3 regions of the Enterococcus diestrammenae genome follow, and region 1 is predicted to be linked to each of the others. Evidence: predicted binding sites of a transcription regulator. Region 1 holds the regulator's gene; each other region holds the start of a gene.
The links. The regulator CtsR, encoded in region 1, represses protease genes until heat stress. The targets are predictions, from matches to a motif close to TTGGTCAAAAAAGGTCAAANA.
Positions count from the first base shown of each region.

Region 2: a site for CtsR is predicted at 2,008-2,028, ahead of clpP (ATP-dependent Clp endopeptidase proteolytic subunit ClpP). Genes of this name have one in related genera too.
Region 3: a site for CtsR is predicted at 2,129-2,149, ahead of ACO03U_RS05095 (ATP-dependent Clp protease ATP-binding subunit). Genes of this name have one in related genera too.

Region 1 is NZ_JBMRGR010000006.1:47,553-51,833, reverse strand. It holds gene ACO03U_RS05775 (ATP-dependent Clp protease ATP-binding subunit) at 1-1,755, opposite strand, end outside; gene ACO03U_RS05770 (CtsR family transcriptional regulator) at 1,873-2,334, opposite strand; gene ACO03U_RS05765 (class A sortase) at 2,650-3,366, opposite strand; gene ACO03U_RS05760 (hypothetical protein) at 3,631-4,281, shown strand, end outside.
Region 2 is NZ_JBMRGR010000007.1:102,257-106,537, reverse strand. It holds gene ACO03U_RS06735 (ABC transporter ATP-binding protein) at 1-516, shown strand, start outside; gene ACO03U_RS06730 (gamma carbonic anhydrase family protein) at 664-1,149, shown strand; gene clpP (ATP-dependent Clp endopeptidase proteolytic subunit ClpP) at 1,300-1,896, opposite strand; gene ACO03U_RS06720 (hypothetical protein) at 2,135-2,659, shown strand; gene ACO03U_RS06715 (glycerophosphodiester phosphodiesterase) at 2,827-3,567, shown strand; gene miaA (tRNA (adenosine(37)-N6)-dimethylallyltransferase MiaA) at 3,568-4,281, shown strand, end outside.
Region 3 is NZ_JBMRGR010000005.1:45,144-49,424, forward strand. It holds gene ACO03U_RS05095 (ATP-dependent Clp protease ATP-binding subunit) at 1-1,986, opposite strand, end outside; gene ACO03U_RS05100 (phosphocarrier protein HPr) at 2,435-2,701, shown strand; gene ptsP (phosphoenolpyruvate--protein phosphotransferase) at 2,703-4,281, shown strand, end outside.

The DNA.
Region 1 (4,281 bases):
CGAGCCAAACATCGCTTCCGCCAAGGCTTTAGCAAGTTCTGTCTTCCCGACACCCGTTGGACCCAAGAACATAAAGGAGCCAATCGGCCGGTCGGGATCTTTCAAACCACTGCGGGCCCGACGAATCGCTCGTGAGACAGCAGTTACGGCTTCATCTTGTCCGACTACGCGTTGGTGAAGAATTTTTTCCAAATCCAACAAGCGTTCGGATTCTTTTTTCTCCAACTGTTGCAACGGTACCCCAGTCCACTGAGAAACCACTGTCGCTACATCTTCTGCAGTCACCTTATTTGAAAAGCCGGCTGCCTCTTTGGTCTCCGCGAAAGCCAACTCCGCCAAACGTTGGCTGAGTTTTTTCTCTTTTTGACGCAAGCGAGCCGCCAGCTCAAAATCTTGCTCCTGAATAGCTTGCTCTTTTTCATGCATCAATTGGGTAATTTCTTCCCGTAGTCGCGCTAGTTGCGACGGCTCGTCCGCCCGATCCAAACGCACTTTGGCAGCTGACTCATCCATCAAGTCGATGGCTTTGTCTGGTAACTGGCGGGAATTGATGTAGCGCACCGACAACTGGACCGCTGCTTGCAATGCATCATCCGTGATTTCCACCCCATGATGGTCTTCATAACGTGGTCGCAAGCCTCGCAAGATTTCTACCGCTTCTTCCGCCGTTGGTTCATCCACTTGAACTCTGGCAAAACGACGTTCCAAAGCCGAATCTTTTTCAATATATTTTTGATATTCATCTAACGTGGTGGCCCCAATGGTTTGCAATTCTCCACGAGCCAAGACTGGTTTCAAAATATTGGAAGCATCAATCGCGCCTTCTGCTCCCCCAGCTCCGATCAAGGTATGCAACTCATCAATAAACAAGATGACTTGACCATCATGGTAGATTTCATCGATGACTTTTTTCATCCGATCCTCGAATTCGCCACGATATTTGGTCCCAGCAACTAATGAGCCCATATCTAGCATCATCAAGCGTTTTTCTGCCATGTCTTCGGGGACTTCTCCCGCCACAATTCGTTGCGCTAGTCCTTCCGCAATGGCTGTTTTACCGACACCAGGTTCCCCTACTAAGACAGGGTTGTTTTTGGTGCGTCGGCTCAAAATCTGAATCAGGCGTTTGACTTCTTTAGTCCGGCCCACCACGGGATCTAGACGGTTTTCTCTGGCTAGCTTCGTCAAATCCCGCGCCAAATTATCTAGCGTTGGGGTACCTTGTTGCACGCCCCCTTGTCGTGTCCCTTGTTGCTGACCACTTGCTTGACGACGGCGACTAGCGGCTCCTGTGTTATTGGTTTTGGATTCATTGAGGCCCATTTTTTTCTTCAATACTTGCCGCATCTTGGCCAAACTCATCCCTAGATTAATCATAATCCGGGACGCTAAGATCTCATCGTCTCGCAACAAGCCCAATAAAATATGTTCCGTACCGATTTGGGGAGCGCCAAAGCGTTTGGCTTCGTCACCGGCATAAGCAAAAATCTGCTTCGCCCGCGGAGAGTATGGCAAATAAACGCCAGCTGGGTAGCTCTTCACGGTCCCATAACCCGTCAAATGTTCAATCTCTTCACGAATATCGTTTTCACTGATGGCTAATTCCCGTAACGTTTTGCCGGCAATGCCATTTTGTTCAATCACTAAAGCCAAGAGCAAATGCTCAGAACCCACTGATTGGTGCTTGAATGTTTTTGCTTCTTCTTGCGCAATGGCCAATACTGCCTTGGCCCGTTCTGTAAACAATTCCTCCATAACTTACCTTCTTCCCGCTGTCTGACGCCGCAGCTGTGACAGTCTCTGGTTTTCGTTGCTAACTTTAGCTGGTTACCACTGACGATGTTGTCTCCGTTACGTTGGCTTTCAGCATGCTTATTTTTCGTAACTTAAACGTTCCAATACCGCACGCATTAAACTGGCGCGAATCTTGTCTGCTTCTTGGTAATCCGCCAAGGTGGATTGAGCCATTACCGCTAGTATCAAATTGCCTTCTTTTTGGGTCAACAACTCTTCTTCATACAATTTTTGAATGATCGCCAAGGCATTTTTTTCCGTCAACGCCTCGTCGACCAATTCCGCGACTTGTTCTAAAAAGCGGTGTTTATCGGAAATCTTAACCTTCTCAATGCGAATATAACCGCCACCACCGCGTTTTGAAGCCACGGTGTAGCCCCGTTGAATCGTAAAACGGGTATTAATCACGTAATTTATCTGAGAAGGCACGCAATTAAACTGCTGGGCCATCTCCGTTCGACGTATCTCAATTATCTCACTATCTTCCAGAATTTTCTTCAGATAGGCCTCGATCAGATCTGAAGTATTATGACGTGTCATGACGAATCCTCCTATCTTCAGTATCATTGCAACTTTGCAGAATCATTTTTCCTTGAAATGCCAAGGCTTTGGCGATTTCATTGACTAATTCTGACCATAATCAATTATACCGAAGATTTTCAAATAATTAAAGAAAGACGAACAGGAGGGACAGGTTTGTTAAGAATTCTTGCTGTAACGCTGGCTTTTGTAACCCTTAGATAATTCTTCCCCACCAAAAGCCTGATAAAAGCTCAGAAAAAAAGCGCTAACCACTTCACTGATATCCCCGTGAAGTGGTTAGCGCTAGTCGCTTATTCAAATTGATGCCGAAATTTAATAATGTTTTACATCCATCTCAAAATATCCCAACACTTCAGCCGTTGCTTCTTTTACAGGAGTTACCGATTTTAGTTCCCCCTGAACGACTACCCGCTTGGTCCCGCCGATTTCATTACAAGTAATCAAAGTGACTAGTTTTTTGTCTGGGACTTCTTCAATGTACTGCGTCTCAGTGGGTAAAACAGTAATATTCAAGGTAGCGGTATACTCATAGATATTTTCCAAATCTGTCAGATAAATGGCGTCACCAATTTGAGTCTGATCTAATGGTTCGAATAAATACCCTTTATCATAGGCACGATGACTGGCCAGAGAATAATTGCCCGCCCCCATCTTTTGATCAGGAAACATGGTGCCAGCACCCCACAAGAGAGATTCGTTGGCAACACCTCTAAAGATTGGTAAATTAATGCCCACTTTGGGTATGGCGATACCACCGACTACTGGTAAGTTACGATTTTGCCATTGGGCTTTGAAAACCGTCTCGGAGCTAGCAGGAACTACCGCTTCAAAATCAAAGCTCGCTTCTTTTTCTTCATTTTTTACGATGTCTTCTCTCGTAAGCTTAGAAACCGCAAATTTTTCGCCATTATGGTCGATAATCACGTTTTTGATTTGATTATTAAAAACCAATACCAGTCCGACTACCAAAAGCAGTAGTAAAAAGATATTGATAAGCCAATTTCTTCCCCGATGTTTTTTCTTTTTCATAATAAGCCCCGCCCTCATTTGATTGCTAGCGCCTTTATTTTACCATAGAAAACAGCACACCGGCTATGGTAGCTCCAGACAGCCTCGCTAGTTTTAAGAAAACGCAACCTTCTTTTGCGGAGCGGATTTTCTAAAAATTGGCTGGACTAGCAAAAGATTGCAAAAGAAAGCCCTTTCTGTAATCAAACTTTAAAGGAAACGAAACACCACGAAATCCCTCGTTGTTGTATGATGGTAGTATCGGGAAAAAGGAGGGGGCGCCCCATGACAAAAATGATTTACATACATATTGATACTACCAGCAATGCCGTTTTGTCACGGGGCATTAGTCCCTTAGAATTTTATCATGGCATCGTCCATCAGCCAAAAAATCTCCTGCTTCTAGACCCTTCCTCTGATTACGGTGAATATGAAACCCACACCGGTTTGAAAATTTTGCGGGGAAATGAAGGCGTCAAACAGTATTTCGATGAACTGGCTCGCAATCGGATTTCTGAGGATATCAAATGGATTGACTTTAATGACAGTGCCCTGCTAAAAGAACTGACACCCTTAGAAATCAGTGAGTTGCTGTATTTTGGCCACATGAAAACCCATCTCCACTCGCCATTTTTCTATAAACTGCAGAATAATTTCGTTTACTTCGATTTGAAAGACGAGCTTTCCCGGGTTTACTATCGCTATTTAGATGAGTATTATCGGATTCTCGCTGACAAACTCACTCGGACAGTCTTGGAAAAAATCAACGACCGCCGTTCATTTTTCCGCAAAGCAACTCCAGTAGAAAAACTTGATATCAGTCTTTTACGAGAGATGAAAGGTCTTTTTCAAGAAGGTGTCGTCTTTTGCTTCCAGTCGGCCCACACAGAAGGCCAAGATTATAAAATTCCCATCTACTTAATTGAAGATGGTAGT
Region 2 (4,281 bases), on a different contig from region 1:
CGTTCGGTTTTTGGGATGGTCTTACAAGATGCGTGGCTCTATGAAGGAACCATTGCTGACAATATCCGTTTTGGCCATCTGGAGGCGACGGATTATGAAGTGGTGGATGCAGCCAAAACAGCCAACGTGGATCATTTTATCCGCACCATGCCTGATGGTTACGAGATGACGATCAACGCCGAGGGAAACAACGTCTCCCTTGGGCAAAAACAATTGTTAACCATTGCCCGCGCCGTCATTTCAAATCCGAAAATTTTGATTTTGGATGAAGCCACTAGTTCGGTGGATACTCGATTGGAAGCTTTGATCCAAAAAGCGATGGACAAAGTAATGGAAGGGCGCACTAGTTTTGTGATTGCTCACCGTTTGTCTACCATTCGGGATGCTGATTTGATTTTGGTGATGAACCATGGCAATATCATCGAAAAAGGCAACCATGAAACCCTCTTAGCGCAAGGCGGCTTTTATAGCAAGCTCTATCAAAGTCAGTTTGCCGAAGACGGCGATTACGAATAACTAAAAACATCAGCTATCTCGGAAGTGTTCTATGGCTTCGTGGATAGCTGATTTTTTTGAAACGATTTGTGTTACAGGGGGAAACGTTGGATAATAAGGTTAGATTCTGAGAAAAAGGGAAGTCTTAAAGAAAGGCGTGTGAGGTGGATGAAACCTTTTATCGCAAAAAATGCGGTGGTGGTAGGAGATGTCCAGCTGGGGGCAGATGTTACCGTTTGGTACAATAGTGTGCTTCGCGGAGATGCTAACTCGATTACGATTGGTGCAGGTACAAATATCCAAGATGGTACGATTATCCATGTGGATCACGATGCCCCAACAAATATTGCCGAAAATGTCACGGTGGGCCACCAGTGTATGCTTCATGGCTGCCGCATTGAAAAAGGGGCTTTGATTGGGATGAGCAGTATCGTCTTAAATCATGCGGTGATTGGTGAAAATAGTTTGCTTGGGGCGGGCTCTTTGGTGACCCAAGGAACGGTGATTCCCCCCAATGTTTTAGCGTTTGGGCGACCGGCAAGAGTGATTCGACCACTAACTCCAGCAGAACTGGAAAAAAATCGGCAATATATCCAGCATTATATTGCGATGGGAGCAGCCCATCGAGAAGGGCATTTTCAATTAATTTACTAGAGCAAAAAAGAAGACGCTGATGAATATCAGTGCCTTCTTTTTTGGTCTAGATAGAGAACTTATAAAAAATTAGCTCCGTAGCAATTGGATTAGCAGTCCCACTACAACCCGAGGGATTCTCCGGAAGCGAGTCTGCCCTGTTTTGTTCCATTATTTATTCAAGCTATTGGAAGATTCCATGATTTCGTCGATCAAGCCGTAATCTTTGGCTTGTTGGGCGGTCATGTAGTTGTCTCGATCGGTATCTTTTTCGATGACTTCCAATGGTTGACCCGTACGTTCTGCCAAGATTGCGTTCAAGCGTTCGCGGGTTTGCAAGATATGACGAGCGGCAATCTCGATTTCTGTAGCTTGCCCTTGGGCACCGCCAAGAGGTTGGTGAATCATGATTTCAGCATTTGGTAAAGCAAAGCGTTTGCCTTTCGTACCTGCTGTCAATAAGAATGACCCCATTGAAGCCGCCATCCCCATAACGATGGTTACGACGTCAGCTTTGACGAAGTTCATGGTATCGTAAATTGCCATGCCGGCAGTCACGCTACCACCTGGTGAGTTGATGTACAAATAGATATCTTTTTCTGAATCTTGGGCATCCAAGAACAACAATTGAGCGATGATGGAGTTTGCCAAATCGTCGGTTACTTGGCCGCTTAACATGATGATGCGGTCTTTAAGTAAGCGAGAGTAGATGTCATAGGCTCTTTCACCACGAGACGATTGTTCAATTACTGTAGGGATTAAATTCATAAGAAAGTTTCCTCCTTTAAATTGTGCCACCGATGTTTAGGGTGGCTCAAGTTTTTTCATTCATAAGTGTAGCACAAATGTGCCGCGACTTCTAAAAAGAAGTATACACTGATGGTCAAAGTTGGTCAAACGAAAAAACTCAGGTCTGAGCTTCCCTTTCTATTGCGAGTCTTGGGGGCTTTTATGCTACAATAAAAATAACGAGTCATGGAACAATTTTGAAAAGTGAGGAGATTTTATGTCAGCCAATATCCTAACAGCAGTAGCCGCCTTGGTGGGGGTATTAATCGGGGCAATCATCGTCACGATCACCTTTAATTTACGAATTCGCTTCGAGCAACGAAAAGAACATCGCCGGCGGGTGTTGGAACACAAGGTACGAGAAATCGAAACCCTCTTATTATTGAATAAAAAAGTCCAAGAAATCTTACAAAAACGTTCAGCGACTTTGGAGGCTTACATCAGCTTTGATGCCTTTGATGATGCCTATATCACTATTGATGATTATGTTTATCTGCAATCATTTGTCTCGCAAAATAATTTTTACTTGCCTAATTTTATTGTGGAAGAATTCTTTACTAAGATTGGGCAACGGAAAGTGATTTTGACCCCCGAAGAGACGGTGAATATCGGTGGGTATGCTTACAAAGGTGGTCGCGTATTGCTAGAGCATTTCTCTGACTCCTTGGTGGAACTGATCAATGAGCGGAAAACGCAATTGAAGCAGTATTCTCAAGAGGAACTGACTTACTTATCCAATTAAGCTAGGGATCATCATTTTCAAAAAGAAGATGATGATCTTTTTTTAATAGACCAGGAGACAAGCGCCTAGGTTTTAGCCAGTATCAATGCTTTGGAATCAAGGAATATCCCCAACGTTGTTTCAAAAGGTCTCGAAGTGGTACAATGGATGCGATTGGAGTGAAACAGATGACACAAGTAGTTGCCCACCGTGGCGCTAGTGGGACCCGCCCAGAAAACACGTTGCCTGCATTTGCGGAAGCGGTGCGGGTAGAGGCCGACGTGATTGAATTGGACGTGCACCTGTCAAAGGATGGCCATTTGATGGTGATGCATGATGAAGAAGTCGATCGCACCACCGATGGCAAAGGTCTTTTGCGGGAGAAGACGCTAACTGAACTCAAACGTCTGAATGCCGGGGGCTGGTTTTCTTCAGAATATCAGTCCACCAAGATACCTACTTTAAAAGAAGTCCTAAACTTACTTTTGATGCGGAATTATCGTGGGGTCTTGACCATTGAAATCAAGACGGATAAGTACCACTATCCCGGGATTGAAGAAAAACTTAGCAACTTGATGACCAGTCAGCTCTGGCCGTTTGCTCACTGGTACTGTAGTTTCAATATGAAATCATTGGAAATCATCCATGAAATAGAGCCGGATGCCCAGTTGGATTTTATCATGGGAACGGCAGAATCCAAACCGCCGCTAGCCTTGAGTCGACCGTTTATCGAAGGGATTCATCCGAAGATCGACTGGGTGGAAACCCATGCGGCTCAAATGGCGGACTATCCAATTGCGGTGCGCCCTTGGACGGTAGATTCAGTTGAAGGGATGCGGCGCTGTTTAGTCTTGGGGGTAACGGGAATCATTACGAACTACCCAGAACGTTGCCGCCAAGTCATCATGGAGTATCGACGGGGGAAATAGATGGAAAAAGTATTGGCAATTGTCGGGCCGACTGCTGTGGGAAAGACGGCCTTGAGTATTGAACTGGCTCAGCGTTTCAATGGAGAGATCATCAGTGGCGACTCCCTGCAAGTCTATCGCAAACTAGACATCGGCACGGCTAAAGTAACACCTGAAGAAGCTCAAGGGGTTCCCCATCATTTGATTGATATTCGGGAACTTGACGAGGGGTATTCAGTAGCTGAGTTTCAAAAGATGGGGCGGCAGCTGATTAGCGAAATCACGGCTAAGGGTAAACTACCTCTAGTCGTCGGAGGGACCGGCTTATATATCCAGGCCCTGTTGCAAGATTTTACTCTCGGTGGCAAGCAAGAGCCGGGCGTAGATTTGGCAGCTGAAAATATCCGCCAACGCTATGAAACCTATGCCGACACCAACGGCAACCAAGCACTTTGGGACATCTTGAAGCAAAAAGATGCCCTGGCGGCAGCCCACATTCATTTCAATAATCGTCGGAAAGTGATCCGAGCTTTGGAAGTTTGGGAAGGCACCGGCAGCAGTATTCTCCAGCCACAAGTGCCCCCTAAAGCATTGTATGATACCTTTTTAGTGGGCTTAAATACCGACCGCAGCCTGTTGTATCAACGTATCAACCAACGAGTCGAGCTGATGTGGCAAGCCGGACTTTTGGCTGAAGCAGAACTTTTGCGAGAGCAAGAAGACAGCCAGGCGGCC
Region 3 (4,281 bases), on a different contig from region 1:
TTTTAACATCTTGTTGACGTTGTCTAACATTAATTCGACAATTTCCATCAGGTTTTCTTTGGAGAGGGCGCTAAATTCGATAATGCCATCGAACCGATTCAAAAATTCTGGCGTGAAGTAGTTGTTTAACTGACCCAGAACAGAACGGGTAATGCCTTCGCGAGCGGCACCGAATCCGACGTTAGCTTCTACGCGACCTGTTCCAGCGTTTGACGTCATGATAATCAAGGTATCTTTAAAGCTGACCGTGCGACCTTGAGCATCAGTTAAGCGACCATCGTCCAGAATTTGTAAGAACATGTGTAAGACGTCCGGATGGGCTTTTTCCACTTCGTCCAAAAGAATTAGGCTGTACGGATTGCGGCGCACTTTTTCTGTTAATTGGCCGGCTTCTTCATAGCCTACATAGCCTGGAGGAGACCCGATTAATTTAGAGACGCTATGTTTTTCCATGTACTCTGACATGTCAAAACGAATCATGGCATCTTCTTGGCCGAATAGCTCAAAAGCTAATTGTTTGGCCAATTCTGTTTTCCCAACCCCAGTTGGACCAACGAATAGGAAGGAACCGATTGGCCGATTTTGTTTTCCTAAACCGACACGGTTACGACGAATCGCTTTGGAAACTTTATCGATTGCTTCATCTTGACCGATAACATGTTTTTTCAAATCTTCGGCTAAGTTTTTCAATTGAGTTTGTTCTTTTTCTTTTAAATCGCCGACAGGAATACCAGTTTTTTGCTCGACGATTTGTTCCATGTCTTTTTCAGAGATGACGGGAGTTTTTTCGTCTGAAACTTGTTTGTTTTTCATCTCTGTCAGTTTATTGATTTGGTCTCGATAATAGGCTGCTTTTTCAAAATCTTCTTCTTGGGAAGCTTTTTGTTTTTGACTTTCAGCGTCTGCTAATTTTTTATCGATAGTTTTTGGATCCACGAACTGGATGGTTAAATTTTTCTTAGAACCCGCTTCATCCAGTAAGTCAATGGCTTTATCTGGTAAGAAACGATCTTGAATGTAGCGATTAGAAAGGGTAGCTGCAGCTTCGATGGCATCATCGGTATATTTTACATGATGGTAATCTTCGTAGCGGGGTTGCAAGCCTTTCAAGATACTGATGGTTTCAGCGACAGTTGGCTCTTCCACGCGTACCGGTTGCATCCGCCGTTCCAAAGCAGCGTCTTTTTCGATAATTCGGTATTCATTTAATGTCGTGGCACCAACCATTTGGAGTTCACCACGGGCAAGGGCGGGTTTTAAGATGTTCCCAGCGTCCATGTTGCCATCGCCGGCGGCACCAGCACCGACTAATTCGTGGACTTCATCGATGAACAAAATAACGTTTTCTGCTTGCTTAATTTCATCAACCAGTTTTTGCATCCGTTCTTCAAATTGGCCACGGATCCCAGTACCTTGGACGAGAGATGCGACATCCAACCGAATAACTTCTTTTTCTAATAGTTTTTGTGGCACATCACCATTGACGATTTTTTGTGCCAGGCCTTCTACCACGGCGGTTTTTCCGACCCCAGGTTCACCGATTAAAACGGGATTATTCTTAGTACGACGATTGAGAATTTCGATTACTCGTTGAATTTCTTGGTCGCGACCCACCACTGGATCGATATCTCCTTCTCGTGCTTGTTGGGTGATATTGATTCCGTATTCCCCAAGCAATCCTTGAGGGGTATCACCGCCGGGACGACGAGGGGGTTGACCACCGTTAAAATTATTACCTGATTGGGTTGGTGGCGTTTGAGAATAAGGGGATTGTCCTTGTTGCATCTGGCGGGACATTTGACGAAAGAGATCATCCAATGAGCCGAAGCCAAAAGGATCTTGTGCCATCATCGACGCTTGGCCTCCTTGTTGATTTTTTAATTGTTGGTAACAGCTTTGACAATAGTCCAGTTGTTTTCGCTGACCATTGACATTGGCATACAAATGAATTGTTGCTTCATTTTTACCGCAATTTTGACAAAGCATCATTTCACAACCTTTCTTTTCAGTGAGCGCGTGGATGATACAGTGGCAACTTGATCAACCAAAAGCGCTTATTTTCAATAAGTCTATTGTAACGTGCTTTCTCTTTTCCGTAAAAAAGAACGCTTTTTACTTGGTCAATAACGTTTTGACCATTACTGACCATAGTTTTATTATACTCAAGGTGGGCTAGGACGCAAGTATCTTGTTTTGAGGATGAAAGGACGAGCTTTTCTGGCGAAGAAACCGAATCCAGCGATAGTAGATCAAGAACTTTCTGAAAAATTGACAGGAAAAGCGTGAGAAAGGGAATCTGTCTGGCTTTAGAGAGAAAACGGTTGTAGAATTAGGGGAAAAATGGTAATCTTAAGAATTGAAAGGGAGAAACTGTGCCCAGGCATGAGTTACCCTAACAAAAAATACTTATGTTTCATAAAGGAGACCGATCGATATGGAAAAGAAAGACTTTCACGTAGTAGCAGAAACTGGGATTCACGCACGTCCAGCTACCTTGTTGGTTCAAACTGCTAGCAAATTCAGTTCAGACATCAACTTGGAGTACAAAGGTAAATCTGTAAACTTGAAATCTATCATGGGCGTTATGTCTCTTGGTGTTGGCCAAGGTTCAGACGTTACGATTTCTGCTGAAGGCGCTGACGAAAAAGAAGCGATGGAAGCAATCGTAGAAACAATGAAAAAAGAAGGGTTGTCAGACTAATATGGTTGAAATGCTAAAAGGGATCGCCGCAAGTGACGGTATTGCTGTTGCAAAAGCTTACCTGCTAGTACAACCAGATCTGTCTTTCACAAAAGCTTCAGTAACAGATACCGCTGCTGAAGCAAGTCGTTTGGATGATGCATTGGCAAAATCCAGCGAGGAACTGACTCTGATTCGTGATAAAGCAGCAAAAAGCCTTGGCGAAGAAGAAGCACAAGTATTCGATGCCCACTTGATGGTCTTGAGTGATCCAGAAATGATTGGTCAAATCAAGCAAAACATCAACGATAACCAAGTCAATGCGGAATCAGCATTGAAAGAAGTTACCGACATGTACATTGGCATGTTCGAAGCGATGGATGACAATGCCTATATGCAAGAGCGGGCTGCTGATATTCGCGATGTTGCCAAACGTGTCTTGGCGCACTTATTGGGTGTTACTTTACCAAATCCTTCCATGATTAATGAAGAAGTGGTAGTAGTAGCTCACGATTTGACACCAAGTGATACGGCTCAGTTGGATCGTACGTATGTAAAAGCCTTTGTCACTGATATCGGCGGACGTACTTCTCACTCAGCAATTATGGCTCGTTCTTTGGAAATCCCAGCCATTGTTGGGACCAAAGAAATTACCAGCAAGGTTAAAGCAGGCGATATTTTAGCAGTCAACGGTATTGAAGGCGATGTAATCATCGACCCAACCGACGAGCAAGCCGCCGAATTTAACAAAGCTGCTGAAGCATATGCAGCACAAAAAGCGGAATGGGAAAAACTGAAAGAAGCAGCGACCGTGACTGCTGACGGCGTTCACTTCGAATTGGCTGCCAATATTGGCACACCAAAAGATTTGGAAGGCGTGCATAACAATGGCGCTGAAGCTATCGGTTTGTACCGGACTGAGTTCTTGTACATGGACTCACCTGATTTCCCAACGGAAGACGACCAGTTTGAAGCTTACAAAGCCGTTTTAGAAGGCATGGGCGACAAACCAGTGGTGGTTCGGACAATGGATATCGGTGGGGACAAGGAACTGCCTTATTTGACCTTACCACATGAAATGAATCCATTCTTAGGTTACCGAGCTTTGCGGATTAGCTTATCTGCTTTAGGTGACGATATGTTCCGGACCCAGTTACGGGCCTTGTTGCGCGCCTCAGCATTTGGTAACTTACGGATTATGTTCCCAATGGTTGCGACTTTGAAGGAATTCAGAGCAGCGAAAAAACTCTACGATGAAGAACGTCAAAAATTGATTGACGAAGGTGTTGCCGTAGCCGATTCAATCCAAGTTGGGATTATGATCGAAATTCCGGCAGCCGCTGTTTTAGCTGATAAATTTGCTAAAGAAGTTGACTTCTTCAGTATCGGAACGAACGACTTGATCCAATATACCATGGCAGCTGACCGGATGAATGAACAAGTATCTTACTTGTATCAACCTTACAATCCTTCCATTTTGCGTTTAATCAAACACGTGATTGACTCAGCACATGCTGAAGGCAAATGGGCTGGGATGTGTGGCGAAATGGCCGGTGATCAAACAGCCGTGCCATTGCTGATGGGTATGGGCCTTGACGAGT